Regions from separate parts of the Actinopolymorpha sp. B11F2 genome, predicted to be linked through region 1. Evidence: riboswitches for the same ligand, from Rfam matches in the RefSeq annotation. Region 1 holds a riboswitch; the other holds the start of a gene.

Region 1 (7,364 bases):
TCTCACCGCGCAGTTCGGCGAGCCGGTCCTCGGCTGAATCGGCCATCGTCAGGCCCTTCTCTTCAAGGCTCCGGAGCCTGCAAGGCCCAAGCTGGAGTCGACGTGACGCTCGCAAGAGTAGGGCGCGATAGCTGCGTCCGGCTTTGGTTGTCCACAGCCCTGAAAACTTCCGGACAGCTCACCGGGCCGGGCAGCCGCCGAAAAGTTGCGGAATCCCGAAGAAGAGTTGAGGCCCGGACGGTTAGCCCGTCCGGGCCCCAATCAGGTGATGCGACCGGGCCGCGAGGGCTCGGTTTCGAGCCGGTTTCAGAGGGGTCGAACTCCGTGCGCCTCGAGTCCTTTCGGACCCTCGACGGCTTCGAACTCGACCGACTGGCCATCAGCGAGTGACTTGTAACCGTCCATCTCGATCTTCGACCAGTGAACGAACACGTCATTCCCGCCGTCTACGGCGATGAAGCCGTAGCCCTTCTCGGCGTTGAACCACTTCACGGTGCCCTGCGTCATGACCTTCTCCTCAAGGCCGTTCGGGTGCAGACCCGCCCGGCGCGGGCCTGGGTCGTCCATACCGCACCCGTCCCCATGAGGAGGCGTTGCGATCGATCCGCGCGTTTCCGTTTCCCACCGCTAATCGGTCGAGCGACTTACGCACGATCATGCCGACCACGCCCGACCATAGCCCAACCCCCAGGCCATTGGGGAGATGGAAAGTCGATCTCATTGAGTCCGAGACCGGTCCAGGCCCTTGAACAGCGGGGCGTTTCCCGCCTGACGAAACAGCCATGACACACAGGGCTTTGACAGATGATCGGACAGCCGAACTGTGCAGCCGAACTGTGCAGCGGGACGATACGACCACGCATCGTGAATGAATCGACAGTTTCGTAGCGCTCCGCAGTCGCGGTTGCATCGATGCGCTCACTGGCACGAACTGTTCATGGGCATAGCAGAAATCGTGTGTGTGCACGGATTCAGAGGACATCGACCGCACACCGGACTGACCCGCGGTCAGTGCCGCGGTACGAGGACGCCGTTTCTCCCCGGCGGGCACGCCTCAGGTGACCAACAGGTTGGCGCCCCAGGCCTCGGTCCAGTCGTAGACATGCAGTCCCTCGTTCGTACGCCAGCGTCGGGGGTCCGTTGCCCGCAACCAGTCGAGCGGTTCGACGCCGCCTGGAGTTCCACCGTCGAGTGCCAGGCGCACCGCGGAGCGCAGGTCCGCGTCGGTCGACGGAGTGCGTGCCGCCGGGTCGACCGACACGAACAACGCCGTGCCCGAACGTGCCACCAGGTCGAGGAACTGGCGGTTCCTGCCCCACGGCGTGTCCGGTGTGCAGGGTACGCAGTCGGCGTCGGCGACGAAGAACCTCTCGTGCTGGGCGAGCCGGAACGCCAAGGAGTTGACGCCCATTCGCCTGGTGCGTTCCCAGGCGCGCCCCGACGTGTCGTCACCGATGCGTTGCACCTCGACCAGACCGGCGGCCAGCTGGCCGACCGTGTTGCAGCCGATCACGACGGCATCGCCAGCGGCTTCGCGGATGACGCGATAGAGCCTGAGCAGAATCTCTGCGTTCGTACGGCTGCGGTCGGCGAAGTGCCAGCCGCCGTCGGTCAGGCTCACGCCCATCGCCGGACCGAAGCGTCCGAACGCGTCGAAGGTCGAGAAGTCATGCTTGACGAGCTCGAATCCCCAGCCCACAAGGCGACTGACGTCCTCGCGGATCGTGTCAAGGTTGGCTTGCAGGGTGAGGTCAAGCGGCTGCTCGCGAGCCGGTCGCGGTCCGGGGCGCAGCCGACCGGGATCGTCGACGAATGACAACGCGGCCGGACGCATCCAGATGCCCGGACGTGCACCGCGCGAAGCGATGTCGGCGGCGAAACCCGCCATGTCGTCGAACAACCCTTCCACACCGGCGGTCCACGGACCGCCGGGGCACACACCGCCAGGGCTCCATCCGGCATCGACCACGCAGTAGGGACGGACCGGATGGCCGTCGGCGTACTCCACGATCGTCTCAGCGTCGCGAAGGATCTGTGCCGGGCCGAAGTCGCGGCCGTACGCGTAGTACCAGTTGTTGCAACCGACGACGGGATCTCTTACTGGTAAGGGATCACCACACATCGCTGCCGTCAGCCGGCACTGGACCGCGTACGCCGACTCGCCTGGATCCCCTTCGACGGTGACGACCGTCGCCGCGTCGAGAACTCGATCATCCAGCAGCACAGGCGATCCGCCGCTCCGTACGTCGATCCAGCAGGACACGCCATCGGCGTCGACGGTCCAGGAACAGAAGGCGTTCGGACGAACCCGCACACCCATGCCGGACGTCGTACCGGTTGCCTGGTCGTGGCCCAACCACGACCACGGCAGCAACCGGTCTGGTTGGAGCGCCCGCCACTGCAGATCGCCGTACGAGCGCTCCCATGCATCACCGAGTACGAGGGTCGACTCGGGGCGTGGCTCACACCAGCGCAGGACCACCCACGAAAGTTCCCGGCGGGGGGACGCCACCTGGACGGCAAGGCCGCCGGTGACGGTCGGAAGACTGACCTCGACCTCCGAGGACGTGAAACGGCCTCCGTCAAGGTGAGCTTGACGGAGGCCGTCACGACGGTCGTGGACGACGAACACCGCGTCCGGAAGCGTCAGGGAAGGCACGTGGACTTCCTTTCGGAGACTCCGGGAACCGGGCTCAGCAGTCAGTGACCGGAACTCGGGCCGCCCCACGACAGGGGCCCCGCCAGCGAGCGGGCTCTGCTGCCAGCGACGGTGCGTTCAGCCGCCGGCGACGGCGGGGATCACCGAGACCTGAACGCCTTCCGGTGTGGGGGTTTCCAGACCGGAAGCGAAGCGCACGTCCTCCTCGCCGACATAGACGTTGACGAACCGGCGCAGCTTCCCGGCGTCGTCGAGCACCCGGGCGCGGATGCCGGGGTACTTCGTCTCCAGGGAGTCGAGCACCTCGCCGAGCGTGGCGCCGTCCGCGTCCACCTCGGAAGCGCCGCCGGTGTAGGTGCGCAGGATCGTCGGAACTCGTACCTTCACGCTCATGCGAGCCCTGCCTTCGTGAATGCGTCGTACGTCGGACGGATGGTTGCCGCGGGCCCCACCTTGCCGGCGATGGCGTCCAGGGTTTTCAGTCCGTCGCCGGAGTTGATGATGACGGTCTCCGCGTCAGGGTCGAGTTGCCCGGTGTCGATCAGCTTCTTCAGCGTCGCGACGGTGACGCCGCCGGCGGTCTCGCCGAAGATCCCCTCCGTGCGCGCGAGCAGCGCGATGCCCTCGACCACCTCGTCGTCACTGACGTCCTCGACGACCCCGCCCGTGCGTCGGCAGACATCGAGCACGTACGGTCCGTCGGCAGGGTTGCCGATCGCGAGCGACTTGGCGATGGTGTCCGGACGTACCGGCGCCACCACGTCGTGGCCGGCCTTGAACGCCGCCGACACCGGCGCGCACCCGGTCGCCTGCGCGCCGAAGATCTTGTACGGCGCATCCTCGATCAGCCCGAGGTCGACGAACTCCCGCAGTCCCTTGTCGACCTTCACCAGCTGCGCACCGGACGCGATCGGGACGACGACCTGCTGGGGCAGCCGCCAACCGAGCTGTTCGGCGATCTCGAAGCCCAGCGTCTTGGAACCCTCGGCGTAGTAGGGCCGGACGTTGACGTTGACGAACGCCCAGCTTTCTTCCTCACCGGCGATCTCGCTGGCGAGCCGGTTGACGTCGTCGTAGGTGCCTTCGACAGCGACCAGGGTGCCGCCGTAGACCGCAGTCGTGAGGATCTTCTGCTGTTCGAGGTTGTGCGGGACCATGACGACGCTGCGGATGCCGGCGCGGGCAGCGGCCGCGGCGACGGCGTTGGCGAGGTTGCCGGTCGACGGGCACGCCAGCACCTGGAAGCCCAGCTCGCGGGCCGCGCTGAGTGCGACCGCCACCACGCGATCCTTGAACGAGTGGGTCGGGTTGGCCGCGTCGTTCTTGATCCACAGGGTCCTGACACCGAGGGCGGCGGCCAGGCGGTCGGCGCGGACGAGCGGGGTGAGGCCGGGTTCGGTGTTGGGGAACGACGCGACGTCGGTGGGCACCGGCAGGAGCGCCTGGTAGCGCCAGATGTTGGCCGGCCCCGCGGCGAGGTCGTCGCGGGTGATCTGCGGGTAGTCGTAGGCCACCTCGAGGGGGCCGAAGCATTCGGTACAGGCGTACTGCGCGCCGAGTTCGGTGGTCGCGCCACACTCGCGACATCGCAGACTCGTGGCGTTGCCGAACGCACCGGGGCGGGGGGTGTGCGCGGCGCCCGTCGTGTCGGCGCCGGCGTACGTGGTCGTCATGAGAGGCCTTCCTTCCTCATCTTCCTCAAGCGTCCGAGCCGCGCCCAGGGATCTCCTGGTCGGATCGTCGTGAGCCGGACTTGGCACCGTGTCCGCCGCGGGGCCTCTGATGCACGCGAGACACACGCGTCGGCGGTCGGCCGGTTGCCGGGGCTTCGTCGGGCCGGTCCCTCTGCCCCTCTGGATGAGATTCCTTGTTGAGTTGTTGTCGGCGAGCGTAACTGACCCGTCTCCGAGATCGTCCGGCAGGTCCAGTATTCGAGACGGTTGTCCACCATCGGGGACGGTGGCGGCCAGTCTCGCGGCCGTGAGCTGCCGCAAATGACCACGCTGAGTAGGCGTCAGGACCCCTGCCATGCGTCCACGCATGTGTCGGGTTCCGTGGGCCTACCCAGCGTGGTCATTTGCGCCTGGCGGTTCGCCGCGGGGCGCCGAACGGCCCGGCTCGACAGACAGTATGCAGAGGCTGCGGCCCCGGCATACGCGTCTAGTCGCAGAGCGCGGCGGCCGCGACCTGCTCGGCGGTGGGGTTCAGCGTCCCGTCCTCCGTCATGATCCACGCGTTGGCGCCGACCGCGGCCTGGCGGGATCCGTCCGGGGTGGTGAAAACGGCGCTGTAGTAGCCGAACACCTGACCGTTGTGGCCCCATGCGACACCGCCCGGCACGCACGGCACCTGCACGGGGTAGATGCCGAGCCCGTAGCCGAACTCTCCGACACTCCTCATCTCGCCGAAGAGCGGCCTCGGCAGCAGTTTCCCGGAGAACAACGCTCGCAGGAACGTCAGTTCGTCCCGTGTGGTGGACACCACGCCACCGGCGGTCCGCAACCAACTCATGGAGTACGTCGTCGTGTCGTACAGCGGCTTGTCCGTACCGTCCTGCAGGTACCCACGCAGGTGCCGGCCGGCGATCACCGGGTTCGCCACCGGGTAGGACGTGTCTCTCATGCCAAGCGGCCCGATGATGCGGCGCGCGAACTCGACACCCACCGGCCGGTCCGTGACCGACTCGATCAGCATGCCGGCGAGGACGTAGTTGGTGTTGGAGTACTCGTGGTGCGTACCAGGGGTTCGGCGCGGCTCGGGGTTGGTGAGGGCGATCCTCACCAGGTCGCGGTAGCTGAAGTAGTGGAAGCGGTTGCGGTCGTAGGACCAGGGTGGGGACGCCAGCATGGTGTCGGTGTGGAACCCGCTGGTGTGCTGCAGCAGGTGGCGTACGGTGATCCGCTCGTCGAGGCCCAGGCCCGGCAGCCAGCGGACGACCCGGGCGTCCAGACCGATCTTTCCTTCGGCCACAAGTTGGAGGACGACGACGGCGGTCATCGTCTTGGTGATGCTGCCGATGCGGTAGCGGTCGTCGGGGCGGGCCAGCCGGTTGGTGCGACGGTCGGCCACACCGCGCGCGATGGCCGTGGTCGCACCGTCGCCGGTGATGGTGGCGAGGGCGACCCCTGGCGTACCGGTCTCGATCACCTTCTCCGCAAGGCGTTCCAGCCGGGTCGTGGTCGTTTGGACGTGAGCCGCGACGGTGCGGGCCGGGGCACCTGGACCGGAAGCACTATCCGGATGGGAAGCTGCGGCCGCCTCCGCGGGAGGAGCCGCGTCTTCTGCGGGAGGTGCCGCGACCCCCGCGGGTAGAGCCGGGGCCTCTGCGGGTGGTGGAACCGCGGCCTCTGCGGGTGGAGCCGGAGCGCCTGGGGAAGACGCACCAGCGACGATCAAGGGCGGCGCGAGCACGGCGACCAGCAGCCGGCGTACGGACATGATTTCGGGCAGCATGCGTCAAACCCCCAAGATACAAAGCTGATTGGTGGTGAGGCGCCGGACGTAGCAGTCGTCGACGATGGTCGCCGCGACCGGTTCGGCGCTCAGGTGCGACGGTTGAGCACCAGGAGCGAGACGACGTAGGTGACGCCCGCGACGAATCCCAGGAACGCCCAAGGGTCACCGTGACCGCCACGAGCGATGTCGACGACCGCACCGCCCACGATCACGAGGGCGAGAATGTTCAACGTGTGAAGGGCCGCGCGTTGATGGATCTGCACATGCCGTTCCTCGTGCGTGTCGTCGCCAAGGAGTGCGACCGTGTCACTCAGGCGCGACCCGAACACCAGGAACAGCACGAGCACAACCATGAGGGCGATCATCGCCAGCCCCAGCCAGAGCCGGTCACTCACGATCGCCGCGACACCCATCGCGATGCCCAGGACCAGACCCAGAATCAAAGCCGGCTTGGAGATTCGCCGGCCCGGGTGGCTGTGGCCGCGGTCATTCGTCGTCGACATGGAATACCTCCTCGACCGTACGCCCGAAGAACCGGGCGAGCCGGATCGCCAACGGCAGCGAAGGACTGTAGCGACCGGTCTCGATCGCGTTGACCGTTTGCCTGGAAACCTCGAGCACCTCGCCCAGGTCCCCCTGGGATAGCCCTTTGGCAAGGCGGAGTGCCCTGACGTCGTTCCGCACGCTGTCAAGCATGCTTTACACGGCCTCGGGGTGTCAAGCTCGCTTTACAGGACGGCCGAGTACGATCCGGCGGGTGCCCACGCCCGCGCCGCCACCGATGCAGCCGTGGAGCACACCCGCACCGACACAACCTCCCGTGGGACCCGCACGACTGGTTCACCCACCCGCTGATCCACCGAGTCACCCACCCGCTGATCCACCGAGTCACCCACCCGCTGATCCACCGCGTCACCCACCGGCTCAGCCGCCGAGTCTGTCCGAGCCACCAGGACAGGAATCCACCCTCGCACGACCGCGACCCTCATCACCTGACGCCCTCCGGTTGCCCGCCCGCGCGGCCGGTCTGCTCGCCGGCTACTGGGCGCCGAAGCTGGTGTGGTTCGTCGCGGGCTACCTCGCACACGACCTGGTCCTGCGCGGATCGGCGTGGCTCGCGCACCGCAACCAGTGGCTGGGTTTCGCCGGCCTGTCGATCGGCGTACTCGTCCTGCTCGGCTCGACGATCATGATGTTCCATGCAGTGAGACCAGGGCTCGTCCCGTTCGGCGGCCGGCGACGCGGTCAT
Region 2 (7,364 bases), on a different contig from region 1:
GGTCGTCCGCCGGGCCCACGCCGTCCTCCCAGCGGTAGCCCGACACGAAGTTCCCTCCCGGATAGCGGACGATCGGAACGTCCAGCTCCCGCACGAGGTCCAGTACGTCGCCGCGCAAGCCGTGGCTGTCTGCGCTCGGGTGGGACGGCTCGTAGATCCCGTCGTACACGCAGCGGCCCATGTGCTCGACGAACGACCCGAACAGCCGCGGATCCACCCTGCCCACGACATGGTGCGGGTCCACGAACAACTGCGCTGGGTGCTTCTCCACAACAATCCTCTCCAGTGCTGTCGTGACGACATCCGATCATGCCGCTGGTGTAAAAATGGGCAGCACCCGCCCGTGTACGCCGGCTATGGGGGTGCGGCGGACCTGACCGTCACGAAAGGACGATCCTGTGAGCCGCAAGGCGATCATCTTCCACGGAACGGGCGCCGACCCTGACGTCTGCTGGCTCCCGTGGCTACGCGGGCGGCTGACCGACCGCGGGTACGCCGTCGAGAGCCCGCACTATCCCGGCCTCAATGTAGAGCCCATCGCCACGTTCCTGCCGAAGGTGCTGGCCAACCACACCTTCGACGAGCACACCGTGCTCATCGGCCACTCCGGCGGCGCCGCGCTCCTCCTCGCGATCCTCGAGCACATCGATGCCACAGTGGCCCAGGCTGTTCTCGTCGCCGGGTACTCCACACCGCCCAACGCCAGCGACGAGCCCGTGCTGCAGGCCACCTACGACTGGGCCGCGATCAGGTCCCACGTCCGCGACCTGTACTTCATCAACTCCCGTCACGACCCCTACGGTTGCGACGACCGGCAGGGGCGCGCGATGTTCGAACGACTCGGCGGCACCCAGATCGTCCGCGACGACGGGCACTTCGGCGACCACGACCAGCCGTACGAGACCTTCGAACTCCTCGACAAGCTCATCGACTGAGCCGAGACGCGCCCACGGCGTCTCGGGCCCGGCCCCGCAGGAACGCATCGCGGGCCACCGCGGCGGCACCGAGCGCCCAGTCCTCGAACGAATGTGGCTGCAGGACCATCGTGCACTCAACCGCGGAGCCGTAGGCCTGATCCACGAACGCGGTCCGAACGTGCTCGGCGAACAGGTCGTACACCGCAAGCCCTTCGCCGCTGACGATGATGCGGTCCGGGCCGACCAGGTTGGCGACCGTCGCCAGCGCCCGACCGAGGGTGGCACCCGCGTCGGCGAACACCTTCGCGGCAGGTCCGCCGGACCTCGCGAGTTCGGCGGCCTCGGCGATCGTGGACAGGGGAACACCCGTCGCCTGGCTGACCCTCCGGACGATCGCCGGATCGGCTGCCACCGCCTCGACGCATCCGTGACCACCGCAGTAGCACGGGGTGGCTGGGTCACCGAGCGGGATGTGGCCGAGCTCGCCCACGACTCCGTGAGCGCCGGACAGGACCCGCCCGTCCACGACGATCCCGCATCCGATCCCGGTCCCGATGGTGACGACGACCAGCACCGAGGCACCGACGCCCGCTCCCGTCGTACTCTCCGCCAACGTGAGCGCCCGTACGTCGTTCTCGACGACCGTGCTGATCCCGAGCGAGGCTTCGACGAGTTCGGCGAGCGGTACGTCGCGCCAGTCGAGGAAAGGCGAGAACCGCACGAGCCCGGTGTCGCGTTCGACCTCGCCTGAGACCGCGACGCAGGCCGCCGCCAGCTCGCCACCGGCCCGGTCGCGCAGCTTCCGTACGGCGGCGGAGATCCTCGACACGACCGTCCGCACGCGAGGGGATCTGAGCGGCAGCCGGCCACTCGCGAGCGCCACACCCGACAGGTTGGTGAGCGTGCCGACGACCTCGTTCCCGGTCACCTTGACTCCGGCGAACCACGCGGCTTCCGGCCGGACCCGGAGCTCACGGACTGGGCGCCCGACGCTGCCTCCGGCGGCGTCCCCCTCCAGCAGGAACCCGGCCGCGAGAAGGGGCCGGACGGACTTCGTCACCGAGGCCGCCGACAGGCCGGTACGCCGCGCGACGTCACCACGGGAAGACGGTCCGTGCGCAAGGATCGACGAGAACACGGTCCGGGAAGCCGGGTTGCGGCGCGGGAATGCCCCGTTCGGCGTACTTCCCATCGTTCCTCCTGCCGCCGTCTCTCGCTCGCCCGCCCGCGCCTGGCGTCGACGCCGGCCCGGCGCCGACGCCGGGTTGACACCAAGTATCGGTCGGGCCACGAGGCAGCTGTCAGGACAGGGGCCCGCGTGGGTGTTCGTTCGCGTACGCCGTCCGCCGTGCGCCTACCGCTCCCGGACGGCGTAGGTCAGGTGCGTCACCCTCGGAGAGTGCTCCGCGCGGACCGGCTCCAGGGCCACGCGGCCCGCGTCCACACCCTCGAACAGGCGGATTCCGGAGCCGAACAGCACGGGCGACAGCGCGATCGAGAACTCGTCGACCAGGCCGGCGTTCACGTACTCCAGGATCGTCGCGCCGCCGCCCGCGATGCGGACGTCGCGGTCGCCGGCGGCCTCGCGGGCCTGGTCGAGCGCGGCCTCGATGCCGTCGTTGACGAAGTGGAAGGTGGTCCCGCCCGGCCGCTCCCAGGGGTCACGCTTCTCGTGCGTCACGACGAACACCGGGGTGTGGAACGGCGCCTCCTCCGGCCACATCTGCTCGCCGGCGTCGAACATGCGCTTGCCCATGACGCTCGCGCCGGTGCGCAGATGCGTCTCCCGCACGATCTCGTTGTCGCGCCCTTCCTCGCCACCCTCGCCGAGCTTCAGGTTCTCCCGGAAGAACCGCAGCGGGAAGACCCACCGCTGCAGTTCCACCCACTGCTGCCCCATCAGGTCCCCGAGGGACTCGGGCGCGATGAAACCGTCCAGCGACATCGACACGCTGAAGAACACCTTCCCGGCCATCAGTCCTCCGCTCCCAACCGAGCGACCTCGGTGACATAGGCCGCCAGCTTGCTCAGGGTCTGCTGGCCGCCCTCGATCGCGTGGTACTTCTCGACCACCTCGTCGCGCAGTTCCTTGGTGGGGAACACCGTGCGCATCTCGATCCGGGTCGCCGCACCGTCGGGCTCGAACGTCAGGACCGACTCGAAGGCGTTCGGGTCGCCGCGGGACTCACCGTGCAGCAGCGCGATCCGCTCCGGCGGGGCGATCTCGTTCCAGGAGATCCACTCGGTGTAGTCCGTCCCGTCCGGCCCGTGCATCACGAAGTTCCACTCCCCGCCGACGCGGAACTCGAACGACCGCGTGGTCGTGGTGAACCCCTCCGGCCCCCACCACCGGGACAGGTGCCGCACCTCGGTGAACGCCTCGAACACCAGCTCCCGCGGGGCGTCGATGACCCGGGAGATCACGATCTCCCGGTCAGCCGTCGCGAACTGCGCCGGCCCTCCTCGTCCCGTCGCGCTCATCAGCTACTCCTCCTGCCCTGCCTGCTCTAGAGCCTGCTTCAGGTCCTGCACGTATGCGTCCAGCCGGTCGAAGCTCTCGCTCCAGAAGCGCTCGAACCCACCGGTCCACTCGTGGACCGGCCGCAGCCCGCGGGCGTCAAGGCCGTACAGGCGCTGCTTGCCTGCCTTGCGGTCCCGCACCAGCCCGACCTCCCGGAGCACCCGCAGGTGTTTGGATGCGCGCGGCTGGGTCATCCCCAGCTCCCGGGCCAACTCGGTCACCGGCCGCTCACCCGCCCGCAGCAGCACCAGGATCTCCCGGCGCCGCGGCTCGGCGATCGCGTTGAAGACGTCCGAGGTCGTCGCGGCTCGTGCCATGGCCGCCATCATATGCCCATATCGGCATGCGTCAAGTCGAGACAGGGAGATCCAGCGTGTACCCGGGAAGTCCCTCGCGGAGAGGTGACGCCGTACTCCGCATAGACGTCAAGGCTCTCCTCAGGCTCTATTGAATGCTCACGCCCCCGACCCGCGCGCCGAGTGCCGACTTGACGGACGGCCATTCGGTCGCCACGACAGAGAACATGGCCGAGTCGCGCAACGCCCCCGCCTCTCCAGGCGCCCACGAGGCCGACCAACTGCGCAACACCCCCTCGAAGCGCGCCCCGAGCCCCTCGATCGCCCGCCGCGAACGTTCGTTGCGGGCGTCCGTCTTGAGGTCGACACGGGCCACCCCCAGCGTCTCGAACGCATACGTGAAGAGCAGCAACTTTGCTTCGGCATTGATCCCCGTGCCCTGCGCCGACGCCGCAAGCCAGGTCCAGCCGATTTCGATGGCGCGCAGGTCCTGCCGGCCCGGCCACGTTCGCGGGTTCCAGAGGGCTGTGCACCCCACGGCCATACCGTCCCGCTGCCGGACCTGCGCGAAGGGCGTCAGTCCCTCGCTCCTGCGAGCGAACTGGGTCGCCAGGTACTCCTTCACCTCGGCACCGCGGGGAACCACGGTGAAGCCGTAGGTGCGGCGATCTTCCTCCGCGGCCCGCGCCAGATCCGACGCGTGGGCCATCGCCAGTGGCTCCAGCCGTACGAACGATCCATGGAGTACGGGCACATCGAGCCATGCGCTCATGAGCGCCTCCTCATCGTTCCTGGCATTGGCACCTTGCCGTAGGGCAGGTTGCCGGACCGTCACTGGGCCAGGTCCCTCGGATCCTCTGGATGAATCTCGGTCAGGGGATCATGCCTCGGCGTAGGGACGGCGGTCAACGTCGGCGGCCACCGAACCGGCGAACTGCCGCGAACACCGATGAATCCGCGCCACGATCGTGGTCTGCACCTGCGTCACCCGCGGAATCGGCGGTCCGGCAAACGAATGAGGATGACTGAGGAGGTCCCGATCATGGGCAAGGTGATCGTGGGGGCGACAGTCTCCGTCGACGGGTTCATCGCGGATGAGAACGACAATGTGGGCCCGCTGTTCGAGTGGTACGGAAACGGCGACGTGGCGACAACCATGGGAGATCCGGACCGGCTTTTCCATGTGAGCGCCGCCAGCGCCGAGTACATTCGTTCGACCTCGGGCAATGTTCGCGCGGCGGTGATCGGTCGGCACCTGTTCGACATCACGAACGGATGGCACGGCGTACCCGCGGCGCCGCCCCAACAATTGCTGGAGAACCCGCGGACCATCGAAGGGGATCGCGTCCTACACCTCATCTACGCCATCCGTACGTCCTGACAGGCCGACGAACGCCTACTGTCGCGGGGTTCTTTCCAGCCTTCACGTGGTCGGATCGACAAGGGTGAACGGTACGACCGACCTGAGCGGCACGTCGTCGCCGCCCAGCTGGGCGTGGAGAAGGTCGACGGCGCGGCGGCCCATCTCCTGCTGGTCCTGCTTGATGTAGACGAAGGTGCCGGAATCAGTCGGCGATTCCAGCGAGTCGAAGCAGGCGATCATCCGACGGTCGGGATCCCCTTCACCCGCGTGCTCGAGAACCTGTCGCAGCAGGACGGCGATGTTGTACTCGCAGGCCACGAAGCCGGTGATGCCTGGTTCGCGTTTCAGGAAAGCGCGCAGAGCCTCGCGGTCGGCGCTCGCCATGTCCGCTGACCGCGACCCCGGCAGTGTGCTGTGGAATTCGGTGAAACAGCGTTCGGCGTCTGGTGGGTATCCGCGCTCGCGCAGGACGTCACGGTATCCCTGCATCCGTTCCTCGATGCTGGAGGTGTTCTCGACCGGTGGCGACAGGAAGGCGACCTGCTCGTGTCCCTGGTCGAGCACGCGGGAGGTGAGGGCACGAGCCGCGGCTGCGTTGTCGGTGAAGACCGAGCATGCCGGGATCCCACGAAGGTACCGGTCGACCAGGACGAGCGGAGAGCGGTCGAGCACGAGCCGCACCAGGCTTGCGTTGTAGAACTCCCCGTGGACAGGGAAGACGATCAGTCCGTCCGCGACGCCACCGACGAGGGCATCGATCGCCTGCTCCTCGACCTGCTGGCTGTCCCGGGTCCGCCGGACGATCAGGTGGTAGCCGAGTTCTGCGCACCGCTCCTCGATCGCACACAGGAGTTCCAGACCGTACGCCTCAGAGGCGTCGGGAAGCACCAGGGCGAGGCAGCCGGTGCTCGGTGGCCGCTCACGTGGTCGAGCACCAGCGTGGCGTACGGCGTCGACGCGGCCGACGTCATCGGTCACGAACGACCCCATGCCGCGCCTGCGGTCGACCACACCGGCTTCGGCGAGCATGCGAAGCGCCCGCTTGGAGGTGATGCGGCTGACGCCGAACTGCTCCGCCAGCTCCTTCTCGGACGGGACCCGCTCCCCAGGTTTGAGAGTCTCGGTGCGGATCTGGTGGAGGACGTAGTCGTAGACCCGCTCGTAGAGGAATGGATCGGGCACGCGTCCTCCGGAGGGGTGACTGGGCAGATCTATACCATCTTGCGACCATGCGCATACTATCCTGCGACCACCGCACTAGTGAACGTCTCACGTGGCCAACCCTTCCTAGCGTCACAGCAGTCCTGGCTGCCTCGCCCGCGCCATCGCGCGACCACACCGCGACCACGAAGCCGCCCGGAAACGGACATGTCATCTCATTGACATGTTGATATATCGAGAGCACCTTGGGTCTCGGTTGCCCTGTGAGTGATGGCGTTCCGGGTGCCTGAGCTCGGAACGCCATCACGCAGGACAGGCGCCGACGTGTCGACCGAGCGGCTCACGGGGACCGCCGAATCACCGGGAGGACCTCGTGAAGCATCACTTTTCAGCGCCGTCACGCCGTGCCGTGCTGGTCGGCGGTCTCGCGGCCACCGCAGGGTGGGGACTCGCAACGACCGCATCGACCGCACACGCGGCGCAGGTGCCGTCGCAGGCGTTGACGAAGTACGCGCGACGCGCCAGGGAAAGCTACGCCGCGCTGCAGCGCTACTTCTACGACCCGCAGACGTCGTTCTACCTCGAGGAGTACCCCCACACGGGCGGCAACCCGTGGTCGTACGTCTGGCCGTTCTCGCAGGCGATGATCGCGACCCAGGACATGGCCGGACTGCCGGAGATCGGCAAGCGCTACACCGACGACGTAGCTGACCGCTACACGGCTCTCGAGGCCTACTGGAACGCCGAGACCGACCCGCCTGGGTACGACTCCTACCTGCGACCGCCGGCCGGGCATGGCGGCGACAAGTTCTACGACGACAACGAGTGGAACGCCCTGGGGTTCATCCAGCGCCACTACATGACTTCTGGCGGAGACGCCGCCGCGCTGCGCCGGGCCGCCGAGATCTTCGACCTCGTGGTGTTCGGCTGGGACACGGACCCGAGCCATCCCTGCCCGGGTGGCGTCTTCTGGACACAGGCTCCCTGGAGCAACGACCGCAACACCGTCTCGAACGCGCCGGGTGCCGAGGTCGGACTGCACCTCTACCTCGCGACGAAGGACGACCACTACCTCGACTGGTCGATCCGGATGTACGAATGGGTGC

The links. Region 1 has a riboswitch for S-adenosylmethionine ahead of thrC (threonine synthase). Riboswitches for the same ligand answer to the same signal wherever they lie in the genome.
Region 2: it holds a riboswitch for S-adenosylmethionine, as region 1 does, so the genes downstream of both, ABN034_RS26200 (GNAT family N-acetyltransferase) here and thrC (threonine synthase) in region 1, are expected to answer to the same signal.

What each region holds. Positions count from the first base shown of each region.
Region 1 is NZ_JBEFTX010000024.1:60,479-67,842, forward strand. It holds gene ABN034_RS30965 (hypothetical protein) at 1-46, opposite strand, end outside; gene ABN034_RS30970 (cold-shock protein) at 307-507, opposite strand; gene ABN034_RS30975 (alpha-amylase family protein) at 1,055-2,659, opposite strand; gene ABN034_RS30980 (MoaD/ThiS family protein) at 2,777-3,052, opposite strand; gene thrC (threonine synthase) at 3,049-4,332, opposite strand; SAM riboswitch class I at 4,346-4,523, opposite strand; gene ABN034_RS30990 (serine hydrolase domain-containing protein) at 4,820-6,112, opposite strand; gene ABN034_RS30995 (DUF2178 domain-containing protein) at 6,202-6,618, opposite strand; gene ABN034_RS31000 (helix-turn-helix transcriptional regulator) at 6,602-6,799, opposite strand; gene ABN034_RS31005 (hypothetical protein) at 7,104-7,316, opposite strand.
Region 2 is NZ_JBEFTX010000017.1:64,394-71,757, reverse strand. It holds gene arfA (arabinosylfuranosidase ArfA) at 1-271, opposite strand, end outside; gene ABN034_RS26225 (RBBP9/YdeN family alpha/beta hydrolase) at 399-935, shown strand; gene ABN034_RS26220 (ROK family protein) at 925-2,109, opposite strand; gene ABN034_RS26215 (dihydrofolate reductase family protein) at 2,272-2,892, opposite strand; gene ABN034_RS26210 (SRPBCC family protein) at 2,892-3,398, opposite strand; gene ABN034_RS26205 (ArsR/SmtB family transcription factor) at 3,402-3,755, opposite strand; gene ABN034_RS26200 (GNAT family N-acetyltransferase) at 3,883-4,506, opposite strand; SAM riboswitch class I at 4,514-4,602, opposite strand; gene ABN034_RS26195 (hypothetical protein) at 4,756-5,115, shown strand; gene ABN034_RS26190 (GntR family transcriptional regulator) at 5,158-6,279, opposite strand; gene ABN034_RS26185 (glycoside hydrolase family 76 protein) at 6,632-7,364, shown strand, end outside.